DNA from 3 places in the Thalassospira sp. A3_1 genome. Region 2 is predicted to be linked to each of the others. Evidence: riboswitches for the same ligand, from Rfam matches in the RefSeq annotation. Region 2 holds a riboswitch; each other region holds the start of a gene.
The links. A riboswitch is a leader RNA that binds a small molecule or an ion and turns the genes downstream of it on or off. The one in region 2 is predicted to bind cobalamin.
Positions count from the first base shown of each region.

Region 1 (9,935 bases), 520 kb from region 2:
GATCAGGTGGACGAATACCGGCCAAAACCGACATCAAACTTGTTTTGCCCGATCCGTTCGGCCCGATCAGGCCCAGAAACTCGCCCGGTTCAACACGGAGCGAGACATTTTTGATGATCTTGCGAAAACCGGCAGACCAGACGACATCGCACAGTTCCAAACTCATCGCAAAATCCTTCCGTGACACAGGATCAGGGCAAAGGCCGGGGCCCCGACAAGGGCGGTAATCACCCCGATTGGCAAAACCTGCCCCGGAACGATCACGCGTGAGATGACATCGGCACAGACCAGAAACAGTGCGCCAATCAATGCCGATAGCGGTAATAGCAGCCCATGGCGCGTTCCGACAAAAAAGCGCGCCGCATGCGGGATCACGAGCCCGACAAAGCCGATGGAACCAACGATACTGACCATTACCGCCGTCATCATCGCGGCCGCGGCAATCAGGATCGCATAAACCCGCCTGACCGGAACACCAAGCGATGCGGCGGATTCACGACCAAACGTAAAGGCATCAAGTGCGCGTGCATGCCAAAGACACACGACAAGCCCGACAAGAGCCACGGGTAAAGCCAGCCACACATCGGGCCAGCGCACGCCGCTAAGATTGCCCAGAAGCCAGAACATGATGCCGCGCGCCTGCTCGGCACTGGCCGATTTGGTGACGATAAAGGATGTCAGGGCATTGAACATCTGCGATCCGGCAATCCCGGCCAGAATGATCGCCCCCGTACCGCGCCCGGCCTGTAATGCCAGAAGGGTCACAAAGGCGAATGCCGCCACTGCGCCGATAAATGCCCCAAGTGACAGTGAAAGCATCCCGGCCCCAAGACCTAGGATCACGATGCTGACCGCACCGGTCGAGGCACCGGCTGAAATGCCCAGCAAGTAAGGATCGGCAAGACTGTTACGCAAAAGCGCCTGCAGGACCGCCCCGGAAAAAGCAAGTGCCGCCCCGCAGCTTGCGGCGACGATTGCGCGGCTAAGTCGGTAGTTCCATATAATACCGGCATCAATCGCATCCACCGGATACCCGGCATCCCACAAATGATTGGCAATCGTATTGATCACCGTGCCCACCGGGATCGCTGTTTCGCCCACCGATGCGGCAACCGCCAGGACCGCAGCCAGCAACATCAGCGCGGCAAATGCCACGCTGATGCGTTTCAAGAAAACGGGGCTGGAAATGATATTCCCGATCATTGGCCCGATCACTGGGTCGCCTCGAACGCCTCGATTGCCTTGGCCAGCGTTTCAATGCCCTCGATTGTCCGCATGGTCGGGTTCATCGACTGGGCATCCATGACGACAATATTTCCGCTTTTGACGGCACTCATCTGGCTGGTTACCGGATCGGCTTTCAGGAACTGCATTTTCAGTTCCCAGTCATCGGCCGGAAAACGGCGACGATCCATTTTGCCAATCGCAATGATATCGGGATTGGTTCGTGCGATGGTTTCCCACCCGACTGTGGGCCATTCATCGTCACTGTCGATGACATTGTCGACACCAAGGATCGACATGACATAGGCCGGCGCACCTTTCTGACCGGCGACAAACGGATCAACATCGATTTCAGCACTGGAGAACCAGAACAGGGCCGAAATGCCCTTGCCGTTGACGGCGGCGACTTTTTCACGTGCGGCTTTTTCGCGGGCTTTGAAATCGGCAATCAGTTCGGCGCCACGTTCCTCGACATCGAAGATTTTCGAAAGGTCATCTATCCCCTGATAGATCTGATCCATGGAAAAGGCATCGATTCGGGTTCCGTCGCCGCCCGTAGTGTTGTCCTTGCCCATACAATCGGCTGGTGCGGTATAGACCGGGATTGAAAGTTCGGCGAACTGGTCAATCGTTCCGACCTTGCCATTCGGGCCGATATGCCATTGGAACTGGGTTGTGACCATATCGGGTTTCTGGCCGACCACACTTTCAAAGCTGGGATCGTTGTCTGCCAGACGCGGAATGGTGGCGTTGACGTCGCGAAACTGTTCCTGCACCGGGCCAAGCCATACGGCCGTTCCAACCACCCTGTCGGCCAGCCCCAGAAGATAAAGCAGTTCGGTGCTGCTTTGGCCCAGCGATACGACACGGTTCGGGGCCTGATCAAAGGTCAGAGTCCGACCACAATTTTCCAGTGTAAGCGGATATTCCGTCGCAGATGCGTATTGCGCGAAAGAAGCCAGTCCTGCAGCAAACACCCCGACTGCAAGAACCCGTTTGTTAAGTTCGATCACTTTGCGTCCTTTCATGGATATACCGATCCGGAATTTCATTCCCGATCGGGCATATCAAACCAATAAATGTTATGTTATAACATAACAACAAAGTTACTATGGTCAAGAGACTTGCAAAGGTGCTGAAAAATGGCGGGAAATGTCAGAACCCGAAAGCAGGCAGAACGCATTGCAACCTGCGTGAGACGGTGACATGTACCGACATCCTCCGGGGCACCCCGCCCGGTCCGTCGTCGTCATGTCAGCAGGTCTCCTGGCTCGCGGGTCGCTGTGCTTTCCTGCCTTCCCGGGAAATATCCCAGTGGCTTTCAGAAGAAAAACACTCACCGCCTACAGTTGCGGGGGCAGCTTCGGTTAACCGTCCTAGCAGACGGCTTCGAATTCCCTTTATCCTTGTCGGATACTGACATCAATTGATGTCACATAGTCACACAGACCCGTCAAGAGAATTGCAAACCGGTCGCAATCATCAAGGGTCAGGATCTGGTTTCCTAATAGGCGTTCGCTGCCGCCGTACCATCCCCGCCCAGTCGTCCAAGGATGGCCGATACATCACGCATGGGCGGTGCGCCAAACATGCGGGCATATTCGCGACTGAACTGTGATGCGCTTTCATATCCGACTTCATAGGCCGCAGTCGCCGCATCCTTCATTTCCGTCAGCATCATCTGGCGCGCCATCGTCAGGCGAAGGCGTTTCTGATACTGAAGCGGGCTCATGGATGTTACCTGCTTGAAATGATGATGGAAGGAAGACGGGCTCATATTTGCCTGTGCCGCAAGATCATCGACCCGCAGTGGTGCTGCAAAGTCGTCCTTCATCAGACGGATGATCTTGGAAATGCGCTGCATGTTGCTGCCGCCCATTCCGATTTGTGCAATCCGTGCCCCCTGAAGGCCACGCAGCAGGCGATAATGCACTTCGCGCAGAAGCATCGGCGCCATCACCGAAATATCGTCTTTCTGATCGCACAGGCTCAACAGGCGCATCACGGCATCCAGCAAGGTATCGCTGGCATCATCGACATGAAGCCCACAATCGCTTTCGGATGCGGATCCGATCTGAAGATCGATCTGGGTTACAAGGTCACTTAGCATCTGGCCGTCAAGTTCAATCGACAAACTGCGATAGGGAAGTGCTGCACTGGCATTTGTCACACAGCCGACAATGGGCAGGTCAACCGACGCCACCAGATACTTTCCGGGCGCGTAACTGAAAACCGCCTCGCCCAGAGTGACCTCTTTGGCACCTGACGCGATAATACAAAGGCATGGCTTATAGATTGTCGGGACTTTCATCGATGGCCCGGTTGCACGATACAGGTGCATCGCACTCACCGGCGTCTGGGCAACGCCTTCTCCTTCGCAGTATTTGTCAATCAGTTCAGACATCTCTTCGAATACAGACATCACCAAACTCCTTTGTTTCTCTAATATGAACTATACCGATCCGGACTGTACTGAAAAGCGGTTTTCGTACCGTTCGGAGGATCAGGCAATTGATCAAGAGTTCTGTGTATTCATCAAATTGCTGTTTGCACTCACATTGAGCGCCATCAACCAAACACGGAGGATGTCATGTCGCTTATGTCCAGCAATGTTGAAAACAAGGTCGTCGTTATCACCGGTGCCAGCAGCGGGATTGGCGAAGCCACGGCAAAACTTCTGGCTGAAAATGGTGCAAAGGTCGTTCTGGCCGCCCGCCGCACGGCCAAACTCCATTCCATCGTCGCCGAGATCGAAGCCGAAGGCGGCACCGCCACATGCCGCGCGGTTGATGTCACCGATGCCGACGATGTCGAAGCACTGGTCTATTTCGCCAAAAACACCTATGGCCGCGTTGATGTGATGTTTAACAATGCCGGCGTCATGCCCCTGTCGCCACTTGCCGAACTGAAAATCGACGAGTGGAACAAGATGATCGATGTCAATATCCGTGGCGTTCTAAACGGTATTGCCGCCACCCTGCCATTGTTCAAGGAACAGGGCGGTGGTCATATCATCAACACCGCATCGATCGGGGCGCATCTGGTATCGCCGACCGCCGCGGTTTATTGCGCCACCAAATATGCCGTATGGGCCATTTCAGACGGTCTGCGTCAGGAAAGCCGGGATATCCGCGTTACCATGGTTTCGCCGGGTGTTACCGAAACCGAACTTGGCAACGATATCACCGATGACAGCGCCAAGGGGTTCCTCGGTGAATTGCGCAAAACCGCCCTTAGTCCGATTTCGATTGCATGGTCTGTCCTTTATGCAATCGCCCAGCCCGACAGCGTCGATATCAACGAGATCATCGTACGCCCGACGGCATCGGCATATTGATCCGTACCGCCCAAGGAGGCCCGCATGGCACGTCATATGTTTGCGTCTTCCATCACCAGTCTTCTGATGCTGTTTTCCAGCACAGCCACCGCACAGGAGGATACCGTCATGTCCGGTACCGCGTCGAACGATCCGCATCCCTATGTCGGCATGTGGGTCACGGCAGACGGTAACATCCGTCAGGAATTGCTGGCCAATGGGCGTTATGACGAGGCGCGCGGCAATCGTCAGTCCGCCTATCAGGGACGTTACGAAATTTCAGGCAATCACATCGATTACTGGGATGATACCGGCTTCACCGCAGATGGCTATTTCGAAGATGGTGTTCTGTATCACGCCGGAATGGTGATGTATCGCCAGCCGCTGCAATAGATATTCTGATTTCAGAGCCCCACTGCACCGGTTAACCCGATGCAGACCCCGCAAGGAACGGTATCCGATGAATGGATGCCGTTCCTTTTTCATGGGTGAAATCTTTAACGATGATCAGCTCGCTGTCGCGGGCACATTACCGGTCGGGACATTCAATTCGCCAGCGGCTGCAAAGGTGAACAGATCAATCGGTTCGGAAAGCCCGCGCACATCCATTTGCCCGATTTTGCGAAAATTATCCGTAGCAAGATACTTCGTCGTTGTCCCCGAAATCAGAACATCGGTCCCGAGTTCCTTGTTCATGACTTCGAGCCTTGCGGCAAGGTTCACCGTATCACCATGCACGGTGTAGCTTTGCCGCCCACCACCACCGACACTTCCAGCAATCACCGTTCCAGTACAGATACCAATCCGGGTTTGAATGCGAATACCGGCAAAATCGCGCTGATGAACAAGATCATTGATCTCGCGTGCGGCCCGGATGGCACATCCGGCATGGTCGTCATCCTCGACCGGGACATTGAATGTCGCCAGAACGGCATCACCCTGAAACTGCGTAATCACGCCATGATGACGGGTGATGATCTGTGACACCGCATCGAAATATGCATTCAGGACTTCGACAATTCCTTTTGGCCCGATAGTTTCTGTCAGCTTGGTGAAATCGGCCACGTCCGCAAACAGGATGGTTGCCTCACGCTCAATCGGGGACAGTGTCCCGCGTTTGGAAATCAGCACCTCGGCCACGGCGGGCGGCACATATTGTCCGAAAATATCGGAAATGGCGCTGCGTTCCTGCTCTGCCTCGATCTGCCGGCGAACCGTATGGCGCGCCCGCCACATGACCAAACCAATCAGAATAGCAACAATAACCAGTGCCAGAGCTTCCTGTACGCGGCTCCAGGCACCGATAAAATCGGGGCTGAAGAAATAGGTCACAAAGGTCTGGGTATCGGGCGATGTACCAATATCCTGCCAGTCATAGGTTTGCGTCATATCGCGGATGGCATAAAGGAACGCGCCAAGCCATCCGGCGGCACCGCAAATACCGGCCCATAAAACAAGCCCCGGTGAAAAGCTGAATGCGGCAACACCAAGAATGATGAAATAAAACGGGAAGATCGGTGTGCGGAAAATCACCGCCTGGGGCAGATCGACATTATCAAACACCGGCTGCGTCGCAATCAGAAGAGACAGGAAGCCGATATCAAGCGCAATGAACAGATACTTGATCCAGTTCCGATCATAGGATGATCCGATAATCCGGTAATGGATAATGCCAAACCCGGCAAAGACACCAAGCGCAATCAGATATTCAATGGCACGTAACGGGTCGCCCGACCGCGACGCCACAAGCCAGACCCCCATCAGGATCAGCGCGACCAGACGCCCCTTGATCGCCAGTCGCAGGCCTTTCTGTTCCGCCTCGTGGAAAATGGCTTTCTGCTCGGGCTTTCCCATAACAGTTTGCTGCATGAACATGCCTTTCTGCGATGGCGATCCCGCCATTTTAATGATTGCAAGTTTATTTAGGCAGACATCGAACATACCGCTATGCGAAAAATGCAGATATTACGATCTTGAATTCGCCATGTTTTATCCCGATTACGTCCACACTGTCCGGTATAGTTCCGGACATCTTAAATTAACGGGACCTGATTGATGACGACTTCTGTGGAACGCAGACGATTTCTGAAATCCATGGCCGCTGCCGGGCTGATCCTGCCGGGTATGTCGCTGGTCAATGGCGCATCGGCGGCCAACGAAAAACTTGATCTTGGCGAACCGCAAAGCTTCAGCTTTGACGCCCTGATCAAACGCGCCGAAGCCATGTCAAAATCGCCTTATGAACCGCCTGTCGCCCCCGATCCCGAAATTGTCGGCAAGATCGATTACGACATCCACGGCAAGCTGCATTATAAACGCGAATTTTCGCCCTATGCCGATGGTTCGGGCACCTACCCGCTGACTTTCTTCCATCTGGGCATGTATTTCGCCAAACCGGTTCACATGCATCTGGTTGACGGTGGCAAATCGCGCGAAGTGGTTTATACGCCCGACTATTTCGACATGCCCGAAGACAGTATCGCGCGCAAGCTTTCGGAAAACAGCGGCTTTGCCGGTTTCCGTCTGCATGAAAATGTCGAACGTGATGACTGGAAGACCCAGGACTGGGCGGCATTTCTTGGCGCCTCCTATTTCCGTGCGATTGGCGATGAAGGCCAATATGGCCTGTCGGCGCGCGGCATTGTCGTCAATACGGCAACGTCCCAGCCCGAAGAATTTCCCGATTTCCGCGAGTTTTATATCGAGCCCGCGAAATCGGCCAACGCCCCGGTCACGGTCTATGCCCTGCTCGATGGTCCCAGCATCACGGGTGCCTATCGGTTCTATCTGACGCGCGGCGAAGGTGTGACGATGGATGTCGAAAAACACCTGTTCCTGCGCAAGGATATCGAACGCCTCGGCATCGCCCCGCTGACCAGCATGTTCTGGTATTCCGAACAGAACAAATCGTTCCGCTTTGACTGGCGCCCGGAAGTCCATGACAGTGACGGGCTGGAACTTTGGACCGGGAATGGCGAACGCATCTGGCGTCAGCTGAACAACCCGGAAATCATCCGTACATCGGCATTTGGCGATAAAAACCCGCGCGGGTTTGGCTTGATGCAGCGGGATCGCGAAGTCAGCCATTATCTTGACGGTGTGCGTTATCACCGCCGCCCCAGCCTGTGGGTCGAACCGCTTGGCGCGTGGGAAGACGGTGCCGTGCAGCTTGTCGAAATTCCGACAGATGACGAAATTCACGACAATATCGGCGCTTTCTGGGTGCCAAATGCCCCGGCCAAGGCAGGCAACAGCTATCAGTTCCGTTATCGCCTGTATTGGCAGGCCAATAACCCGTTCCCGATGGACAAGCTTGCCCATGTCACAGCCACCCGTATGGGGCGCGGCGGCAATCCCGGCACGGTCCGTCCGAAGGATGAGCTGAAATTCTCGGTCGAGTTCGAAGGTGAAATCCTTGGAACCCTTGCCTATGGCGAGTTCCCGGAAGTCATTGTTTCAACCTCGCGCGGGGAAATTGTCCGTACAAAGATCGAGCCGATCATGGATACCCGTATCTGGCGTGCGGCGTTTGACCTTAAAGTCGAGGGCACCGAGCCGGTTGATTTGCGGATGTATCTGAAACGCGGCGATGCACCGCTTAGCGAAACCTGGATGTATCAGCATCTGCCGGGATTGCGCGGACAGACACGCGAATAAGAACAAAGGCCCGTCATTTTGGCGGGCCTTTTACTTTTTATCTTGGGCCTTAGCGTAGTGACCCAAAGAATTCCTTCAGAAGCTTGCCTGCCTCGACCTCGCCGATCCCGCCGTAAACTTCCGGGCGGTGATGGCAGCTTGTGCTTTCGAACACCCGCGGACCATGATCAATGCCACCGCTTTTGGGGTCATAGGCCCCGAAATATACCCGCCGCAGACGGGCAAACGAAATTGCGGCGGCACACATCGGGCAGGGTTCAAGCGTGACATACAAATCGCAATTGGGCAGACGCGGTTCGCCCTTGGCCCCGGCAGCGGCACGGATCACAAGGATTTCGGCATGGGCCGTCGGATCATTGAGTTCCTCGGTCAGGTTACCGGCACGTGCAAGCACCTCGCCACTATCGGCATCGACCAGAACCGCACCGACCGGCACTTCACCACGCCTTGCGGCGGCGCGCGCCTCTTCCAGCGCCATATCCATATAGCTGTCTGCGCTCATGATTTGCTTTCCATCCCGGAATAATGAGTTGGCCACAGCATCATCATACCCGGCCCATCGCACTGTCTGTTGACTGTTTTTCTTGAGTTTAAAGGATATGAGATTGCAATCTGTGCAAGGATCGGTCAAGCGGTGATAAGATCATGGCCGATTGCACATATGCGTGAATTGCCGTTGCCCTTCTAACGCACCGGGGTTAGTTTCCGGCCAAATTCGCTGCATCATATACTGACACAGCCACCACCAACGGGATTTGACAGACCATGAGTGCCAGAAAACCGATCATCGGCATTACCCTTGATTCCGAGGAACCCGGTGGCTATTCCAAATTTCCATGGTATGCGCTGCGTGAAAACTATGCCGGTGCGGTCACGGCGGCGGGTGGCATTCCCATGCCCCTTCCCCACGAGGTTGAACTGGTTCCCGATCTGCTGGAGCTGATTGACGGGCTTGTGGTCACCGGTGGCGCATTTGATGTCGACCCCAGCCTGTTTGGTGCCGAAGAACGCCATGATACCGTGGTGACCAAAGACCGCCGCACCAAGTTTGAATGGGCGATGGCCGAAGGTGCGCTGAAACGCAATATGCCGGTTCTGGGCATTTGCGGCGGGCAACAATTGCTAAACGTGATCCTTGGCGGATCATTGATCCAGCATATTCCCGACAGTGTTGAAAACTGCCTGCCGCATGAACAACCCAACCCGCGTAACGAGCCGGGGCATGATGTGACTGTCGAAGCAGGTACCCTGCTTTCGCGCATTGTCGGCGATGTCAAAAGCCTGTCGGTCAATTCCGCCCATCATCAGGCCGTGGATAAGGTCGGCCCGGATGTGATCATCAATTCCCTTGCCCCTGATGGCGTGATCGAGGGGATTGAACATCCGGGATATCGTTATTGTCTTGGGGTGCAGTGGCATCCCGAATTTCATATCAGTTCGGGCGATGCGAAAATCTTCGACGCCCTGATTTCCGAGGCCCGCAAATGAGCGACCAGACCCCGAACCCGACAGAAGATACCGAAGAAAGCAAACCCGAACGCATTGCCAAACGCATAGCGCGTTCCGGCGTTTGTTCGCGTCGCGATGCCGAACGCATGATCGAGGAAGGTCTGGTGAAGCTGAACGGCAAGGTGCTTGACAGCCCAGCCGTAACCGTCACCGACGAGGACGAAATTTACGTCAATGGCAAACCGTTGCCGCAAAAGGAAAAGCCGCGCCTTTGGCGTCTGTTTAAAAA
Region 1 is NZ_JAGHQQ010000002.1:495,856-505,790, reverse strand. Features, by position in the region: gene J7395_RS09325 (ABC transporter ATP-binding protein) at 1-166, opposite strand, end outside; gene J7395_RS09320 (iron ABC transporter permease) at 163-1,203, opposite strand; gene J7395_RS09315 (ABC transporter substrate-binding protein) at 1,212-2,252, opposite strand; cobalamin riboswitch at 2,463-2,660, opposite strand; gene J7395_RS09310 (AraC family transcriptional regulator) at 2,729-3,646, opposite strand; gene J7395_RS09305 (SDR family oxidoreductase) at 3,815-4,561, shown strand; gene J7395_RS09300 (Atu4866 domain-containing protein) at 4,586-4,933, shown strand; gene J7395_RS09295 (adenylate/guanylate cyclase domain-containing protein) at 5,048-6,409, opposite strand; gene J7395_RS09290 (glucan biosynthesis protein D) at 6,596-8,197, shown strand; gene J7395_RS09285 (nucleoside deaminase) at 8,247-8,699, opposite strand; gene J7395_RS09280 (gamma-glutamyl-gamma-aminobutyrate hydrolase family protein) at 8,963-9,685, shown strand; gene J7395_RS09275 (pseudouridine synthase) at 9,682-9,935, shown strand, end outside.
Region 1: it holds a riboswitch for cobalamin, as region 2 does, so the genes downstream of both, J7395_RS09315 (ABC transporter substrate-binding protein) here and J7395_RS11800 (CbtB domain-containing protein) in region 2, are expected to answer to the same signal.

Region 2 (9,935 bases):
TGCCGCCAGACGGAACGCCGTTTTCATCACCGGAAATGCTGCGATGATCGAGGCAATGGACATTGCATAGGCGTCTGTTGCGGGTATCAACCACCCAACGAGCCCACCCAACAAAAGCCAGGCCGCTGCCCATGCAATTTCGTCCCCGGCTTCCGGCCAGGGGGCCAGCTTGCGCAGCAGGGACTGTTCTTTGGCATCGCTATCTTGCGACGCGGCATTATCCGTCGCAGCCAGATTGCCAGAACCACAGGAACCGCCAGCGCAGCAAGCGGCTTCGGATGATTTCGCTGCCCCCGGCATTACCTTTTCACTTGCCGGATAACCCAGTTTGGTCAGCATGGTGCTGATATCGGAACGCGTTTCGGCACTGTCGTCGCGAAGACCCAGCGTCACCATTTCGCGCATCATCGATACATCAACACATTGCACGCCATCACGTTTGGAAAGCGCGGTTTCAATTTTCGCCACACAGGACCCGCAATCCATGCCCGATACAGCCCAATGACGATGCGAAATGCCGTCGCGATGGCGGGCCAGCACATCGTCAACCGCGCCCTGTTCCCTGCCACTCAGTTCGGATTGCGCGTGCAGGCCATCGGCGGCAGCAAGAAAGCTTTGCCCCGGTACGGCGTCGTTCAGAGCCGCAATCAGCGATGACTTGCAGCTTTCACAATTTCCAATGGCCGGGAACTGATCCCATTTTGCGATGACGGACATTCTGGACCTCGCCAACATTCAAATTTATATTCATGCGTTACATTCAAATAACAATTCATATGTTGTGGAGTCAAGAACATTCAAACCATGATTTGAATGTTATCACACACAATGCCCGACGCCCCGAAAAAGTTGATGAATTACGCCAGCACTGCGGCCATAGTGACCACCCGATTTAAGAACCAAGGCCAACCGCCCGATGCCCCGTATTGTCATTTGCAAAACCTGCCAGCCAGCACCCGATGCTGATCCGGCCTCAAAGGTGGATTTTGTCGATGCGGATGGTTTTGCGCGGCAGTTAGGCACGGCACTTGATCAGGCGGAATTGCCCGAAACGTTTGAAGTCACACAGGTTGACTGCATGGGATCATGCAGCGACCCGACATCGGTTGCACTTCAGGGAACCGGGCGGGCAAGTTATCTTTTTGCCGGATTATCGGCGCGTCACGACATTGACGATATCATTGCCACCTGCCGGGAATATCTGAACGCCCCGGATGGATGGATCGAAGACGCACGCGGCTGCGGGCGTCTTCGTTTTTGCCTTAAGGCCAGAATTCCGGCCCTTTGATTAAGGTGCCACCGAAACAGTCATTGTCTGACGCAGCGGCTTATCGCCGACGGCAAGCTGGCTGTGATCATTGGCCGTCAGCGTTACCGTGACCTCGTTATCGCCCGCCGGAAGCTCTGTGATATGGAACCACGGGCCATACAGGCGGGCAATCTTGGTGCCGTTAACATAGACATGGGCATGACCTTCTCCCGGGACATGCGTGCTGCTGGCATGTTCGGGGGCAAACCGGAAATTCTGCACCATTAGATGCAGGTTCCAGCCACTGACCGGGTCCGGTATCATCGCGACATCAAGACGTGGTGCATCAGTGCCCGCAGGTAATGAAATAATGGCGTCGTGACTGGCATGTGCCGCCCCCATCTTCATTTCACCGTGTGCGGTACCATGTCCGGCAACGCCATGCGCCATCGGATCACCGTGATCGTGCCCGTCAAGGGTGATGCCGTTACCAGCCGCCACCAGAAAACCGATCCCCCCGCCGAAAACCAGCCCAATCCCGAAAAGGGCAAGTGAACGTGACATTTTATTCCTCGTGAAAACCCTGAAAATAAATCGGGCGCGCCCGTGGCACGCCCGAAAAGGATCGTACTTTGACCGCGATCAGGCGGTCTGCGCCTGTGCGGCCCGTTGTCCTTCGCGTTGCCAGAAATATCCGGCAAACAGGCCAACCAGCACCCAGGCAGCAAGACCGACACCAAATGCACGGGCAGCAAAAAGCGCCCCGATTTCAGTCGGTACCGGCCCGGTAAAGGCATCGGGCTCCGGCGCGCCAATGACATGGGGGGCAAGCAGCAGAACTGCAGCAATCCCCCACGAAACCCAATTGCGACCAAATGCAATCAGCCAGACGGCAATTGCCGCCGTCCCGACGGTGGCAAACCACCAGACCTGCCGTGCGTAAACGTCTGCGGCTGCAACACCGGGCACTTCAGGTGCAAGGGTAAAGCCCGGTGCAAAATGAACGATACAGAACCCGGCAATGCCCCAGATAATACCCTGACGACCAGCGACCTCGTGACCGCGGCTTTCAGCCAGCGCCATGGCCGCAACCAGAATAAGCGCATACCCGGTATAGACCAGCATGGTGAACAGGACGCTTAACCCGTCGCGGACAAGATCAATGCCGCCGACATCCTGATGTGCACTAACCGCAGCACCGCCGAAATGAACCAGCTCGCCGGTTTCATAAAGCTCCGCATGCAACAGAACCGGTTGCACAAAATAAAGCTGAAGCAGGGCCGCAATAAGACCTGCTGCAGCACCAGCGAACAATGCGCTGGTGAAAATGCGTGACATCATGGCTTAGTGACACGGAAAGCCGGTTGCATGGCGCACATCATGTGCCGCATCGTGCAACAATTCAGCCTGAACATGGCCGGTCACAAAGATGATCGCGAGGCCAAAAACGGCACAAACGATGATCGGCAGAAGAACCGATTTTTTTGAAGCGGCAAATGCCGCGGTCTGCGTGGTCATAAACTTCTCCTATGCTGTCACACCCGACAGTCGGTTCGGGTCCATGCCTGGCAGGTCTCCTGGCTTGCGGGTCATCATGCGTCGCCGACCTTCCCTGCTTTCGCAAGTGGCGTGATGGCGGGCACTTTCCGCATACAGTCGCGGGGGCGGCTTTGGCTTTGACCGCCCAAAACAAACGGTCTTCCAAATTCCCTCTTCGTTTACCTGCCCCGAGCAGACAGGTAAAAACCAAGCAGTTCGTTTATGACGGTAATTCCCCGCAAGCGCAATGTGAAAACCGGACGCGACGCGGGTTCATTCGTCGAATGTGGCAATTTCACGACAACGCAAAAGACGTATTTCAGTCGTGGGTCACATGGGCAAAGACATCACGAACAACACGGGAAATATGTTCGTCATCAATCTGATAGAAGATATGACGCCCGTTTCGTTCCGATGCCAGAATGCGCTGATCGCGCAACTGACGCAGGTGATGGCTGGTCAGGGATTGGGACATGCCCGATGCCTCGGCCAGTTCGCCAACGGTTTGCGGTTTTTCCATGCAACGCAGAACAAGCTGCAGCCGCCCGGCATCCCCCAGAAGCGCAAAGATTTTTGCTGCTGCCTCAATATCAGGAAGCGACAGGTTATGACCGGTCGCACGTGATGCGTCACGCGTTACGGCCTCGCCCTGTTCGGTGGAAAGGCCAAGACGTGCGGCCGTATCGCATTCCTGACAATCGTTGCCGTTTTCAGCCCCGGCGATCACGGGACGCGCCGAGGCAATTTCGACCTTGCGGGATTTCGTTTTGCTTTGTGACATCCCCCTATTTTCCATGCCCAGCTGCACTTGGCAAGGGGACTTGATGTTTGCGCGCATGGAACTCCGCCCCGCAGGGAACGTTACAGGTATGACACACCATCGAAAGTGCCAACCAGAGCAAGGAGACGCACCGATGCAAGAGCAAACAGCACTCGACATTTTCAATCTGCGCCAGTCCCGTGACAGTTGGGAACGGAATGTGGCCGGTTACTGCGCGAAAAACGACATGCAGATCGGAAATCTGCCCAAAGAGATTACCGGCCCCTATAACGAGATGAACGAGGCATGGGAAAAGCTTAAGGCCGAAGGTGATGCGGCAAGCAACACCACTGCAGAGCAGTTCCACAAGGCAACCGCAAAGCTTGAAAAGGCGTGGAACGATATGACGGGCAAGTAAGCCCGGGATTTTATGCCTTGTGGTTAAAATGCCCCAAAATCGCCTTTTCATTGCAAATCGATGACACGATTACACGCCAGATTGAAACTGTCTGGAAAAGCAAAAGGAGGCTCCCATGACAGCCCGCCCCATTCCGGAGCACGCCAAGCTCCATCAGGAATTCAAGGATTGGGAGTTCGGTCTTGCAGCACATTGCAGGGAATCCGAAAGCGGCCTTGAAAAACTTCCAAGTGAGGTTGTTCAGGCGTGGGATGACATGGATGCCGCCTGGAGCGAGATAAAGGATCATAGCGACGATATCCCGCAAGAATCCCTGCAGCGTTTCCGTGAAGCAAAGCAACGTTTGCAGGAAGCGTGGGATGCGATGATCTCTTCCGAACGGCATTAACGACGCCGCGCTGGAAGCAGCCAGACTTTTTCGTCTCCCTCTCTTCCGTGGCGGGTTTTCCTCCCCTCCCCGCCATCCTTCTACAGCCGGGTGTTTCAACCGCCCCGGCTGTTTTTTTGTCTGGATTTTGGCCAGGTGTCGCCCGCCTAACGTCCAAATCCCGGTTACGGGCAAAAATCCGGATTGACTCATTTCAATAAAAAATTCATGTTTTATTTTAATTAATAAATTCGATTCGTTATTTAAACGTCACCCGAGTGCTTCCGGATGGAGCCCCGTCATGTCCGACACCCTGAAAAATGTCCGCATTGTCAGCCGCATTCTTGGCTGGGTATGCCTTATCGCTGTTGTCTTTGAAATCTGCCTCGTGCCGCTGATCTGGCACGTGGATGGCTGGATCGATACCAGCGCCAGCCAGATGACCATCAGCCTTGAAGAATTGCGCGCCCTTTCCGGCTGGCAGAAATATGCCGTGATGGCATCGATGATGCTGCCGACACTTGTTATGGCCTATGGGCTTTGGCGGTTGCGCAAGATGTTCCTGTCCTTTGCCGAAAACCATATTTTCCAGCCTGCCCCGATTGCCCACCTGAAAGCATTTTCCGTGGCCCTTATGGCGCAAACCCTGATCAAGCCGCTTTCAGGCGCACTGACCTCCGTGCTGGCGACTATTACCCGCCCCGAAGGCGAACGGATGCTGTCTATCGGGCTCAGCGATGCCGAGGCCAGCACCCTGTTTCTGGGCGGGTTGCTTTTGGTGATTGCGTGGGTATTGGGAGAAGCCACCCGGATCGAGGACGAGAACAGGAGCTTCGTCTGATGGCGATCATTGTCCGGCTTGACGTGATGCTTGCCCTGCGAAAGATGAAGTCCAAGGACCTTGCCAACCGGATCGGGGTGAGCGAACAGAACCTGTCGCTCCTGAAATCAGGCAAGGTGCGCGGTGTGCGGTTTGAAACACTTGCCGCGATTTGCCGGGAACTTGATTGCCAACCCGGTGATCTTCTGGAATTCGTTGCCGACGACCTGTAAGCTCTTGTGATCATGGCGGCCCGGTTAAAACGGGGCCGTCCTTCATAAGAAACAAAGCAGCCAATTTAACGGCTGTTATCAGGGAAGACGTGAATGGAAAACAAGGTTGCCCTCGTAACAGGTGCCGCACGTGGCATCGGACTTGCCACCACGCATCTTTTTATTGAACTGGGCTGGCAGGTTGCGATGATTGATCGCGACAGCGCGGAACTTCGCAACGCATGTCGCGATATCGCAAATGCCAAGGCATTTGAATATGACGTATCGATCCCAGAGCAGGTCGATCTGATGATCGACGACGTCCTGATCGAGTTCGGACAGATCGATGCGGTTGTCAACAATGCCGGGGTTGCCGATTTCCTGCCGATCCATGAAACCGATTTCAGCGCGTGGCGCCGGATCATGGAAACCAACCTTGACGGGACCTTTCTTGTTTCGCAGGCGGCGATCCCAGCACTCAAGCAGACCAAGGGTGCGATTGTCAATATCGGCTCGATTTCCGGACTTCGGGCATCGACCCTTCGGGTGGCCTATGGCACATCGAAGGCGGCCGTCATTCACATGACGAAACAGCAAGCGATCGAGCTTGGTGATTTTGGTGTCCGGGCCAATTGCGTCTGCCCCGGCCCGGTCAAAACCAAGCTTGCCATGGCCGTGCATTCGCCAGAAATCATATCGGCCTATCTTGATGCCATGCCGCTTGGCCGGTATGGCAGCGAACTCGAAATCGCCGAAGTGATTGCGTTTTTATGTTCCGACAAGGCGAGCTACGTTACCGGTCAGGTGATCGCCGCCGATGGCGGGTTTGAAACGGCTGGTGTCGGGCTCCCGGCCCTTCGCAAGGCTGCAGAAGAATAATCACTTTGAGTGCGACCACCTTTGGCTGAATGCGCAAACTCCGTTGCGCAAAAGTGTGATCGCTTTCCCTTCTTCCTGCGTATGGCAGGGAAACACCATCACTCAAAGGTATTTCCTTGCCAATCGAACTTGCCCTTCTCGTCTTCAATGCTCTTTTCTGCCTTGCGTTTCCTTGGGTTTACAACTGGTCCTATGGCAGGCAGGTCGGCGGCAAACGCCTGATGGGCAATCGCGACAACCTGCCCGAACGGCAGGGCTTGGCCGCGCGCGGCCTTCGTGCCCACCAGAACCATCTGGAAAATCTGGTGCCGTTTGCGATCATCGTTCTGGTCGCGCACGCCATCGATATTTCAAACACTGTCACCGTAACCTGTGCAGTTGTCTTTACCATCGCACGCCTTGCCCATACCGGGTTCTACTTTGCCGGGATCACGCGCCTTCCGGGCATCAATGGCGTGCGATCAATTGCCTACTTTGTCAGCCTGTTTGCGATGCTGATCTTTGGCTCGCAATTATCTGGGACTTAAATATCGGCGCAACCTCTCGACAATCGGGAATTCGGGCGTTACGAGATAGGCGGCCAAACCGGAACGGGTGGGTCTTTATCAAGCTTTTACCCAAGGATTTGCCGTGAGCACGCTGCCCCCCTGCCCGAAATGCCAGTCGCCCTATACCTACGAAGATGGCGAATTGCTGATTTGCCCGGAATGCGCCCATGAATGGTCGCAGCAAGCCGCAACAGGCGGAGACGAAACCGAATACAGGGATGCCAATGGCAATATCCTTGCCGATGGCGATACGGTTTCGATCATCAAGGATCTGAAGGTCAAGGGTGCGTCACAGCCGCTTAAGGTCGGCACCAAGGTCAAGAATATCCGCCTTGTCGAAGGCGACCACAATATCGATTGCAAGATCGACGGATTTGGCCCGATGAAGCTTAAATCCGAATTCGTCAAAAAGATCTGATTGCGGGCTTCGCCGCGTAAACCCTCTGCCGACGACATTGCGACCGGATTCTGGTATAATGTTGTCGTCTGATACCGGCTTGAACCATCCAAAGGAAACGGGGGCCACCATGCGCCACCTTGCCCTTATCGCCGCAATAGTCGCGACCCTGTCCCTGTCCTCCTGCCTGACCTTTAACTGGCAGCGCAGCGTTCAGCAGGTTTTATCGAATGCATGCAATTCGACAGGGGATTGCGGCTCGGATGGGCCGGGCTATTAAAACAGCCCAAAACAAAACGGCGCGCCCAATGGACGCGCCGTTTGTTGTTTCCGGTGATCGGAAAACTTATTCCCACTCAATCGTTCCCGGTGGTTTCGAGGTGTAGTCGTAGGTAACGCGGTTGATACCGTTGACCTCGTTGATGATCCGGTTGGCGATACGGCCAAGCAGTTCCGGCGGGAAGGCGAAGAAGTCGGCGGTCATACCGTCGGTCGAGGTGACGGCACGAAGTGCACAGGCATAGTCATAGGTACGACCATCGCCCATCACGCCAACGGTCCGGACCGGCAGCAGCACCGCGAAGGCCTGCCAGATGGCGTCATAGAGGCCAGCATTGCGGATTTCTTCGAGATAGATCGCATCGGCCTTGCGCAGGATATCGAGCTTTTCGCGCGTGATCGGCTGGCCGGGGATGCGGATGGCAAGGCCCGGTCCAGGGAACGGATGACGACCAACAAAGCTGTCGGGTAGACCCAGTTCACGACCAAGGTCACGGACTTCGTCCTTGAACAATTCGCGCAGCGGTTCGACCAGTTGCATGTTCATGCGTTCCGGAAGGCCGCCGACATTGTGGTGCGATTTGATGGTGACAGACGGACCACCGGTGAAAGACACGCTTTCGATAACGTCCGGGTAAAGGGTCCCCTGTGCAAGGAAATCAGCACCACCGATTTTCTTGGCTTCTTCTTCGAACACTTCGATGAACAGGCGGCCAATGGTTTTGCGTTTGGTTTCCGGGTCGATTTCGCCTTCGATCGCACCGATGAAGGTTTCCGAGGCATCCACATGGACCAGCGGAATGTTGTAATGGTCACGGAACAGGGTGACGACCTGATCGGCTTCGCCCGAGCGCATGAAACCATGATCAACGAACACGCAGGTCAGCTGATCGCCAATCGCTTCGTGGATCAGAACCGCGGTGACGGAGCTGTCAACACCGCCCGAAAGACCGCAAATGACCTTGCCATCGCCGACCTGTTTGCGGATTTTGGCGATGGCATCGTCTTTGTAGGCGTTCATCGTCCAGTCGCCAGAGCAACCGGCGACACCGTGGGTGAAGTTCTTAAGCAGCTGCGCACCATGCGGGGTGTGAACCACTTCGGGGTGGAACTGCACGGCATAGAATTTCTTGTCGTCGTTGGCGATGGCGGCAAACGGTGCGCCTTCGGATTTGCCAACAACGCGGAACCCGTCAGGAAGAGCATCGACACGGTCGCCGTGGCTCATCCAGACCTGTTCGCGTGCACCTTCGGCCCAGATGCCGGTGAACAGCGCGCAGTCTTCGATCACATCGACAAAGGCACGACCGAATTCGCGGTGATCGGACGTTGCGACCTTGCCGCCAAGCTGGTTGACCATGGTCTGCTGACCATAGCAGATGCCAAGCACCGGCACGCCAAGTTCAAAAACCTTTGCCGGGGCCGAGGGCGCCTTGTCCCAATGGACCGATGCCGGGCCACCAGACAGGATCACGGCCTTGGGCGCGTATTCGTCAAGGAAAGCATCCGAGACATTGTTGAAGGGGTGGATTTCGCTATAGACACCGCTTTCGCGCACGCGGCGTGCAATCAGCTGGGTGACCTGCGATCCAAAATCAATAATCAGCACGCGATCTGTCATCGGGCCGTATCTCCGTCGAGTATGGGGTTGCGCCGTACATACGCCAAACCATCCGTCTCGGCAACCCGGCGCAAACGGTTACCTTGGGATGCATTCATGAAATTCTGATGCCGAATTCCGGCATTTGGGAACAATTGCGGCCTTTTCCTGCCGGAACGCCCCCGAAAAGAGCACAATTGGTCCCTTTTTCCTGCGCAATGCGTCTGTAACTTGGTTTCCAACGGAGCACGGAGATAACCGCGTCCGACAAAATTAGAAATCATGAGCAAATCAAGTTTGACCATGCAAAGGGACACAGACAAATGACACAGAACAAAGGCAGTAAAATCGCGCTTGCCGTCGCTGGCCTTCTTCTGGTCGCTGGTGCGGCAACGGCCATTGCGATGACCCAGTCCGAGAGCAATAACCCGGCTTCGATGTTTGGCACTGAAACCGGTACCGAGAACAGCGATACCATGACCCCGGCACCTGATGCCCCGGCAGCCGAAACCGGCGAGGCGCCGAACACTGTCCTGCCGAACGACAATCAGGAAGTTCCCGGCATGAAGGGTCTTGATGGCAATGCAGGCGAAGATAGCAGTCCGCTGGAACTGATGCCGCAGGATGATGGCGGCACCACCGGTGGCGAAGCTGCCCCCAAGACGGAATAAAAAACCGGCCGGGTAAACTGTGGAAGATCCAATCTTCACATAGCGTTCACGGTAAAATGCACTTGTGAAAAGAACTGGCCCTGTCCCCATTCGGGACAGGGCCATTTTTCTTGCCGCAATTTTACAGTTTGCAAGCAGACCAAGGGCGGCATCGGACATCGGGTTGTTTGCGATGACCATGGCCGCCATTGTCATT
Region 2 is NZ_JAGHQQ010000002.1:1,011,028-1,020,962, reverse strand. Features, by position in the region: gene J7395_RS11820 (heavy metal translocating P-type ATPase) at 1-717, opposite strand, end outside; gene J7395_RS11815 (DUF1636 domain-containing protein) at 917-1,288, shown strand; gene J7395_RS11810 (hypothetical protein) at 1,289-1,813, opposite strand; gene J7395_RS11805 (CbtA family protein) at 1,892-2,590, opposite strand; gene J7395_RS11800 (CbtB domain-containing protein) at 2,594-2,767, opposite strand; cobalamin riboswitch at 2,799-3,015, opposite strand; gene J7395_RS11795 (metalloregulator ArsR/SmtB family transcription factor) at 3,108-3,569, opposite strand; gene J7395_RS11790 (hypothetical protein) at 3,703-3,966, shown strand; gene J7395_RS11785 (hypothetical protein) at 4,082-4,354, shown strand; gene J7395_RS11780 (DUF2975 domain-containing protein) at 4,635-5,174, shown strand; gene J7395_RS11775 (helix-turn-helix transcriptional regulator) at 5,174-5,386, shown strand; gene J7395_RS11770 (SDR family NAD(P)-dependent oxidoreductase) at 5,480-6,244, shown strand; gene J7395_RS11765 (MAPEG family protein) at 6,361-6,771, shown strand; gene J7395_RS11760 (zinc ribbon domain-containing protein YjdM) at 6,875-7,210, shown strand; gene J7395_RS11755 (hypothetical protein) at 7,320-7,469, shown strand; gene guaA (glutamine-hydrolyzing GMP synthase) at 7,536-9,089, opposite strand; gene J7395_RS11745 (hypothetical protein) at 9,392-9,739, shown strand; gene J7395_RS11740 (RsmB/NOP family class I SAM-dependent RNA methyltransferase) at 9,934-9,935, opposite strand, start outside.

Region 3 (9,935 bases), on a different contig from region 2:
ACAGGATACGCCCATCTACTTCCGGCAATGCTACATTCATCGCAATATCGCGCGCGGCAAGCCCGTTGACACCATCACGCCAGGACGCTTCACCACCGCCCGACAGCACAACCTGAAAAACCGGTGCGTCTACACCGTCAAACGGTCCGCTCTGGCGTTCGATACCCGGCACCGCAAGGGAAAAACCGGTGGTATTGAGGATCAGGTCTGCTTTGGTTGCCCCCAGCCATTCTTCGACCAAGGCAGCAGCAACCGGATCTTTCAGGCTGGCAACAAAAATTGGCAACGGGTTTAGTTTATTAGTCTGAAGTTCTTCAACCAGTGCATCAATTACGTCCAGATTACCGGCCTGAATTAACGCACGGTAGAAGATTATCGGAACAACAGAATGATTTTGTTTCCAAATTTGTTCAATTTCTTCAAGATTTGCCGTTGTTTTTCCCGGCCAGTACAACCCGGCCTTGACCAAGGGTGCCGCCGGTTTCCAGTTCCAGCTGACAGACGGGTTTAACTTTTCATATATAAGACGAAGTAAATGTTCGGCATTTTCCGGCCCACCTTCGATCAGGTAACGCCAGATTTGCTGATATGTGCTGCCCTTAACCGTCGATAGGGACAGAAGCTCTGCATCGGGTTGATCGTCACCGGGCAACAGTACCAGCGGCACATCGTTGCGAAGGGCCAGTTCGACCAGTTGTTCGATCCCGTATTCCCAATATCCTCGCCCGCCCAGAATACGCACGATGATGAATTTGGCCTCTGCCAGAACGTCGTCGACATAAAGATCGACCGACATATTGTGCCCCAGCTGCAAAAGGCTCGCCAATCGCAGGGAAGGGACATCCTTGCCAAACCCCGCATCCAGCCGTGCCTGCGCACCCGCCAGACAGGCAAGCTCGGACTCTGCAGCCGACAGGATAACAACATCGCCCGGGCTTTGCCCCAGATCGACGGCCTCGCTTCCATCGGTGACCAGTCCCGGCTGGGCGGCAAGTAGATGCATCGGGAACTTCCGTTTCTTTTCTCGGATATCAGGGTCCTGAAATCACCCGGCCTGCACTGGCGCAGCCGGATGATCTCAGTGTTCAAACATGAACGCGCCGCTTCAAGACGCCTTGATGGCCGCTTCGATAGCGTTGCGATCCAGACCATGCAGGCCAATCACTACCAGTTCCGACCGGCGCTTTTCGGTTGCCGCCCACGGACGGTCGAAATAACGCTGGAACCGTTCACCAACACCCTGAACGACCTGACGCATCGGTTTGCCGGGAATATCAAGGAACCCCTTGATCCGCAGCACATCAAACTGACGCACAACATCAATCAAACGCTTCTCAAGCGCTGCGGCATCCTCAACATTATCAAGCGACACGACAAAGCTTTCAAAATCATCATGGTCATGTTCGTGACCATCGTCATGATGAGACGGGCGACTATCAAGGTCGTCCTCGGCTGCCGCACCAAGACCCAGCAACACAGCATTTTCGACCTTTGAATGCGCGGTTGCGATAATCTTGACGGACGGACGTTTCAGCTCGGCCCGGACATCTGCCTCGACCTTGGCAATTTCGGCCTCGCTCAGCAGATCGGTTTTGTTCAGAACCACCATATCCGCACAATGGAGCTGTTCTTCAAACAGCTCCTCAAGCGGGCTTTCGTGATCCAGATTGTCGTCCGCTTCGCGCTGTGCCTGAACCGCGTGATGATCATGGGCAAACAGCCCGTCACGCAACGCCGCTCCATCCAGAACGGCAACGACGCCATCCACCGTGACGCGCGACCGGATTTCCGGCCAGTTAAACGCCTTGACCAACGGTTTTGGCAATGCAAGCCCGGATGTTTCGATCACGATATGATCTGGCGGTGTATCACGATCAATCAACCCCTTGATGGTTGGCAGGAAATCATCGGCCACCGTGCAGCAGATGCACCCGTTTGCCAGTTCGACAACGTCGTCCTCGGCACAACCCGATATGCCACATCCATTAATAACCTCGCGGTCAACACCCAGATCGCCAAACTCGTTGATGATCAGTGCAATCCGCTTACCCCCGGCATTTTCCAGCATATTGCGGATCATCGTGGTTTTTCCTGCACCAAGAAAGCCGGTGATCACTGTTGCCGGGATTTTTCCAAGCTGTGCCATGTTCAATTGTCCTTAAATCCATAAATTCTGTTCTATTTAACTGCCATCGGAATGCCGGCAACCACAAGCGTCACCTGATCAGCAAGTTCGGCAATTCGCTGATGCAATCGTCCTGCGTGATCCCGAAAGCTGCGCGCCATGGTATTTTCCGGCACAATCCCGAAGCCAACCTCGTTCGACACCAGAAGAACCGGAATGTCCAGCCCAGGAAGGATGTCGCATAATCGGTCAAATTCGGCCTCGATATCGCGATCTTCCAGCATCAGATTGGTCAGCCAAAGCGTCAGGCAATCGACCAATACCGGTTTGCTGCCATCACTATTGCAGGCAGACAGGACCGTGCAAAGATCAAGCGGTTCCTCGATCGTTTGCCACATCTCGCCGCGCGATGATTTGTGAAGTTCTATACGGTTTGCCATTTCGTCGTCCCACGCACGACCGGTCGCGATATAGATACCGCCGCCTGCATGGTTGATCCGGTTTTCGGCAAACCGGCTTTTGCCCGATCTGGCACCGCCAAGGATCAGATGGATCCCGGCAAGCTGGCTGTTTTCAGCCATATTCTGGGTCATACCCGTTTTCCTTCGCTTTGACCTCCCACCGAGGCCCGATTGCGTTACCCCATATCCTTGCGAACAGGGATACCGATGGCTGGTTTCCTGGCTGCGGGCATGAAAGCAATCCGCCTTCCCGGCATGTTGGCTACGCATCAACATTACCGGTGGCTGGTGACATCACATCACCCGGATCACCCAACCCGTTACAGTTGCGGGGGCAGCACCGGCATCACACCGGTTTCCCATCACCAAACGGCAGCGCCGAACCTAGCAGCTTTGCCCCTATGACCAAAGCCCAAACTCCGACCTAGCCATAAGGTCAGTATTTGTAAGAATTGACTGCTTGTGAGCGGTTATTCTTTAGGAGAACATAATTTTATCACGTTGGAATCAGAGCTGCCAAAAGCCGCCAGCGTGATCGCCGAACATTACAAAACAAACAAAGTCCGGATGCTGGAACCGCAAAAGGTTTCGGGTCAACTCTTGGGGTTAATTGGAAATTTGCTGATCAAATGGCAATTCATGAACAAATTCAACGAATTCGGAACCTGAAATCAACAACCTGGCAAACCGTATCACGCGAAGACATGTGGCGCGGGTTGCTTGATAGATTGAACTATAATGATCAATCCTTTCCCGAATTCCTGCAACATCATGCCGTGAATGGTGAAATATCATTGGCGCGTCGTGATGTTCGAAACATTTATGCCAGCCGTCCGACCTGTGGTGTTGTCGCGACCATTATCTGGTCGCATGCGCGTGGCATTCGCGTAAATGCGCTTTCGCTTCTGGTCCGTGACCTGACCAAACTCGTGGAACTGTTCGAAAATGACGATTTCGACGAGGATCAAATGTCACAGCTTCTGGGTCAGCCGGGGATATCCATCCCGACCGCCAGCAAAATGCTTTCAGCCTGTGGCAAGAAATACAAGGGCAAACCAGCGGCCATCATCGACGACACGATTATTCAGGTGATAGAGGCACCGGAATTCACGTCCGATTTCACTGAAATCAACGAGCTTCGCGGCAAATCGCGCAGCCGCCCTATTCCCTACTACGAAGCCTATCTCGAAGATGTCGCGTCAATCTGTGGCAGATACGATGTCACTGCCGATATGGTAGATCGCTTTTTGTCGGAATACGCCCTTTCTGGTTCGCGTGAAACCGAACAGCGAAAATCAGCCTGAAACAGATACCCTGCCTGATTTTCGCGCGGGGTTCTTTTCATCCAAAATCGCCAGATCGTCTAATAGCGCAAATTCACACCGGTTACCCGCCAGCCAGGCTGATCGACACCGGCAATATGTTCGATCCGCGTCAAACCGAGTGTATCGACATGAAACGACAACGCCGCCTCAAGTGGCAGACCAAGGGCGCTTGCCAAAGCCGCGCGTACCGTTCCCCCATGAATAACCGCGACAATATCTTTCCCTGCCCAATAGCGCGTCAACCGGTCAAACAACGGGCCGACGCGTTCGACAACATCCCCGAAACTTTCTCCATTCGGGGGGTGCTGTCTGGCAAAATCCGTCCAGAAACGTGTGGTCTCCCCCTTCGGAAGGTCATTCCAGTGCTTCTTTTCCCACGTACCGAAATGCTGCTCGGCAAACCCGGTCTCACGGGTCGGCAGGATGTTTTCATCCATCAGTTCCAGAAGTTTTAACGCGGTATCAAGCGTTCGCGACAAATGACTGGTAACCCAGATCGCCTCGCGAGGCAGTTGACGCGCCAAGGCCCGCAACGCTTTTTCATCCGACAGATTAACCGGCATGTCACTTCGACCATAAACAAGCCGTTCCGGATTTGTCACCGGCGCATGGCGAACAAGCCACCACCGCGTCGTCACTGCCTTCTGCATTCTTCCCCCAAGGAAAAATGTAATCCATGAAATGCCGGTCAATTTGCGCGGCGGTATTTTTATGATCTTATCACCAAGTGACCTGCAACACTGCGATAAATGCAATGCCGACAAATAGCTCGGAAATGATTTGCGTCATACCCAGCACATCACCGGTATGGCCACCAATCTGATGCCGGGCGATCCAGCCGACGATCGATGCCCCGACCATCATGGCAACCAAACACATGAATGCGGTCAATGCCCCTGCAACAATCACCACCAGTATCAAGGCAACGGCAAGTCCTGCCGCGACCATTCTGATGTCGGGACGTCCGGCTCCCTTGCCAAGCCCGTCTTCACGCGCCGGATCAAAAACATAGGTCACAATCGGCATCGCCGCACGCGATAGTGTCGCCATCACAATCAGAATGGCGGCCATGCTGCCGCTTTCACCCGCAGCCGCCAGAACAGCAACACGCATCGCAAGGCATAAAACAAGTGCAACAACACCATATGTGCCGATGCGACTGTCACGCATGATTTCAAGTTTACGCAACTTGTCCTGCCCGCCACCAAATCCGTCTGCGCAGTCGGCAATACCATCTTCATGCATCGCCCCGGTTAACAGGATCAGTGCCAGCGTCGCGACAATGGCCGCAATCATGCCATTTCCGGTGAGAACTTCGGTCAGATATGCCGGGATGATCGCGATACCTGCAATAAACAGTCCCACCAATGGCCAGCACCAGACCGACCGCGCGATCGCAACCGGGCGAAAGTCACATGTTGCAGAAACCGGAACACGGCTCAAAAGGGCCAGCGCCCGCCAGAAATCGGTAACCGGTCCCTTTGGCGACGAAATGTCTTCGTCGTGCTCAATCTTGCTGGCAATGCCCTCGTCATCAGGGCTTTGCGATTTCATTCCGGCTTGATTATGATCATTTGTCACGGGTGATTTCCCATATTCGAACTGGCATTTTGCACGCAATCAGACTAATCATGGGCGCGACAGAAGCCAAGCAGAAGACGCTTTGCATCCTCGTCCGCCAGCCGGAGATTTTCCATGTTCGACCCCAAGCATCCCCCGCAAAGCCTTGATGAAATCCGCACCCTGATGGCCGAATTGCCCGGTGTCGATACCGAGGCACAGGCCGCCGTCAGCGCGCGCGAGCCCGAACTGACCAAACCCGCAGGCGCACTTGGTCGCATGGAAGATATCAGCCTTTGGCTGGCCGGGTGGCAGGGAAATTCACGCCCGAACATGTCACGTCCGCGTGTCACGGTCTTTGCCGGAAGTCACGGTGTTTGCGCCCAGGGCGTGTCCGCCTTCCCGGTCGAGGTCAACCAGCAAATGGTGGAAAACTTCATCAATGGCGGTGCGGCGATCAACCAGATCTGCAAAACAGTAGATGCCGAATTGCGCGTGATGGAAGTCGCACTTGAAATTCCAACCAACGATTTCTCACAAGAACCCGCCATGGATGACGAAGGCTGTGCCGAAGCAATGGCCTTTGGCATGAGCGCAATCGAAAAGGGGCTCGACCTTTTTGTGCCCGGTGAAATGGGAATCGGCAATACCACCTCGGCAGCGGCTATTGCCCACGCACTGTTTGGCGGTGCAGCCGCCGACTGGACCGGACGCGGTACCGGCATTGACGATCAAACGCTTGAACGCAAAACACGCGTGGTAGGCGACGCCATCATCCTGCACAAAAATCAGATGCATGATGCACTTGATGTTCTGCGCTGTGTTGGTGGTCGTGAAATCGCGGCGATGGCCGGTGCCATTCTTGCTGCTCGTTATCAGCGGGTGCCGGTTCTTCTTGATGGTTATGTATCCTGCGCCGCTGCGGCAACCCTTGCCGCCATCCGCAGCGATGCGCTTGATCATTGCATGATCGGGCATGTCTCGGCCGAGCCGGGCCACAAGCGCCTGATCGAAAAACTGGGTAAACAACCGCTTCTCGATTTTGGCATGCGCCTTGGCGAAGGATCGGGGGCAGCCCTTGCCATCCCTCTTTTGCGGGCATCAGCGGAATGCCACAACGGCATGGCAACCTTTGCCAAGGCTGGTGTTGCAAGCTGCGGTGCATAATCGTTTTGACTTCGGAATTAAAAGACGCCAGCTATTTGCTGGCGTTATTTTTTAGTGCGTTCGCTTAGCAGCTGCTCAACATAACGCCCCTGAAACATGGTGATATTGATGCCATGACCGAACTTGATCGCGCGTTCATCATCACAACGGCACATGATCACACGCGTATCGCCTGACTGCGCGACCGCTTCACGCATCGCATTGCCGTGTTCCTCGTCCAGATTTTCCATTTCCGGGTCCCAGATCATCTTGATCATATCAACGCCAAGCTTGTTGCGGTTGATATAGGGCAGCGACAGATGGCTGATGCCATCAATACAAATCCGGTATCCGCGATCACGGCAAAAATCGCGCGCAAAGAAAAACGCCCCAAGATCAGCGAAAATATCGATCTTCTGCAGCTCAAGCACGATTGTGCCGCGCTGGCCTGCTTTGACATTGCTGTCAAACGTCAGGAAATCCGGCGATAGCAGCGTCGAAACATTCAGATTGATACTGACCGAGCCGGTAACCGATGCGTCATTGCTGCGCGTAAGCAGGGATAACATCCGCCGATCAAGAATTTCCGTCAGGTGCTGGAACAGCCAGCGATTCGACAGAACATTGACATCAGGCAGCAACGTCTGCTGCAAATCCTTGATCGAAATGAACAGTTCGTGGAAAACCGGCGTCGGGTTTGCATCACCAACAACGGCACAAATCGCCTGTCGGCGCATCAGGTTCGAAAGATCGGCACGACGCAATGCCTCGTCGATACGACCAAGGATTTTCGGCGTCAGTGGTGCACGACCGTCTTCAAGATCAGGACTATCGTTATGGCGCTCGGCCGCCTTGCTGACCTGACGCGGACGGTTGGCGTTCGATCGCACAAGCGTCTGGGTCAGATGCAGGAAATCCTTGTATTGCTGGGCAACGTCAAAATAGTCGGTAAAGGTCGCCGGTGCGCCACTTTCATCCTTGCCATCACTGATCAGTGGATCGTCATTGAACAGGAATTTAAGCCGGAAGATGACGGCATTGACCTCGTCAATCTCGGCCGCATCAAAGATAAAAATCAGATCCTGATTGGACAGCGTAAAGATGCGCCCGGTAACTTCTGGCACGATGTCTTCGAACGATGCAATTGCCGTGCGGATGTGATGGTCACGCCGGTTGAATGGCAGAAGTTTTGAAAAATGCACATGAATTGCCCCCACGCCATCCTTGCGACGTTCAAGACGCCGCACATAATCGACCAGAAAGGCTTCGGGTGAGGGTAACGTGCTTTCAGACATACAGGATGACCAGATTTTCCAATGTGCAACGCGCGGGGAAAGTCCCGATTGAAATACAATAGTTCGCTGCCTGTTAACAGCTTATGTATTTATCATTGTGATAAATTGAAACCAAACGGGAAAAACGGGCACTTTCTGACGTTCCGCCAATTGCCGCAAACACTGCTTTCCACAACGATAAGTCATGGCAATACATCATCCAAGCTGCTAGTTTCAGCCCGATTTCATCGCCTCGAACATTCCAGAGATCAAAAACATGGATATCAATGCCTTCTTCGATGCCGAATTTGACGAGCATCTTGATCTGGTCGACAAAACCCGCGAAGCAACGCGTGCGCCCTTTGCAAAGCTGGTATCGATCTGCACCAATGCGCTGAATGAAGGCAACAAACTCCTGTTCTTTGGCAATGGCGGATCGGCCGCTGACGCGCAGCATATCGCAACCGAATTTACGGTTCGCTACATCAATGACCGGCGCGCTTTACCAGCCATCGCACTGACAACAGACAGCTCAGCATTGACCGCCATCGGTAACGATTTCGGTTTCGATTATCTGTTCTCGCGCCAAATTGAGGCACTAGGGCGGCCGGGCGATATCGCGATTGGCATTTCGACCTCCGGCAACAGCAGGAACGTCAATCTCGGCCTTGAAAAGGCGCGTGAGATGGGGCTGATCGCCACCGGATGGACCGGTAAAACCGGCGGCGCGATGGTCGATCTGTGCGATCCGCTAATGATCGTGCCCAGCAACACCACCGCCCGCATTCAGGAAATGCATATCCAGATCGGGCAGATGCTGGTTGGCGCGCTGGAACATACCCTTGGCCTGACCAAAGCCTGAGCCGACCAAACACCTTCGACTTAACGAACAGAAGACGATACGAACATGACCGATCTTAGCCATCTGGCCCAACTGGTTGAACAGCTGCCCAATGCCAAGGTGCTTTGCATCGGCGATGTCATGCTCGACCGGTTCGTATATGGCTCGGTCACGCGCATTTCGCCCGAGGCACCGATCCCGATCATTCGGGTCGAACGCGAAAGCGCCATGCTGGGCGGGGCGGGCAATGTCACGCGCAATGCGACGGCCCTTGGCGCATCGGTCCGTTTCCTGTCACTTGTCGGTGATGATCTTCCGGGCCGCGAGGTCATGGAATATGTCGCCAATGACAAGGGCGTCGAACCCTATATCCAGATTGAACGCAACCGCCCGACCACGATCAAGACCCGCTATATCGCAGGCGGACAACAATTGTTGCGATCTGACAACGAAACTACCGCAACGCTTGCGGCGGCAACCATCAGCAACCTTTCGGCTTTGGCTGCACAACTGGCCCCCGATGTCAGCGCTATCGTCCTTTCCGATTACGGCAAGGGTGTTCTGCATGGTGACGTTGTCGCCGCAACCATTGCCGCCGCGCGCAAGGCTGGAAAGCCGGTAATCGTCGATCCCAAGGGTACGGATTATAGCATCTATCGCGGTGCCACGGTCGTCACTCCGAACCGCGCGGAAGCCCAGGCCGCAACCGGCATCGACATTCAAAGTGATGAGGATGCAATTGCCGCGGCCACCAAAATCATCACCGAATGCGGCATTGAAAACGTCCTTCTGACCCGAAGCCAGGACGGCATGACGCTTGTCACCAGCACGGGTGAGGCCATTCACCTTCCAACCGAGGCCCGCGAAGTATTTGATGTTTCCGGTGCCGGTGACACGGTTGTTGCCTGCCTTGCCTCGGCGATTGCCGGGGGTGCGTCGCTTTCCGATGCAGCCCGCATTGCCAATGTCGCGGCAGGCATTGTGGTTGGCAAGATCGGCACGGCTGTTGTTTATCCGGACGAGCTGGTTTCTGTCCTGCATCATCACGACCTGATGATCGGCGAAGCCAAACTGATGCCGCTTGACCGCATGGTGGATCGTGTCGAACGCTGGCGCCGCAAGGGATACAAGGTTGGCTTCACCAATGGCTGTTTCGATCTTTTGCATCCGGGCCATCTCAGCCTTCTGCAACAGGCGCGATCC
Region 3 is NZ_JAGHQQ010000001.1:1,332,838-1,342,772, reverse strand. Features, by position in the region: gene cobN (cobaltochelatase subunit CobN) at 1-1,003, opposite strand, end outside; gene cobW (cobalamin biosynthesis protein CobW) at 1,106-2,146, opposite strand; gene cobU (bifunctional adenosylcobinamide kinase/adenosylcobinamide-phosphate guanylyltransferase) at 2,179-2,718, opposite strand; cobalamin riboswitch at 2,778-2,989, opposite strand; gene J7395_RS06050 (hypothetical protein) at 3,049-3,255, shown strand; gene J7395_RS06045 (hypothetical protein) at 3,315-3,890, shown strand; gene J7395_RS06040 (histidine phosphatase family protein) at 3,950-4,561, opposite strand; gene cobS (adenosylcobinamide-GDP ribazoletransferase) at 4,632-5,492, opposite strand; gene cobT (nicotinate-nucleotide--dimethylbenzimidazole phosphoribosyltransferase) at 5,607-6,638, shown strand; gene J7395_RS06025 (hypothetical protein) at 6,683-7,912, opposite strand; gene J7395_RS06020 (D-sedoheptulose 7-phosphate isomerase) at 8,169-8,753, shown strand; gene rfaE1 (D-glycero-beta-D-manno-heptose-7-phosphate kinase) at 8,799-9,935, shown strand, end outside.
Region 3: it holds a riboswitch for cobalamin, as region 2 does, so the genes downstream of both, cobU (bifunctional adenosylcobinamide kinase/adenosylcobinamide-phosphate guanylyltransferase) here and J7395_RS11800 (CbtB domain-containing protein) in region 2, are expected to answer to the same signal.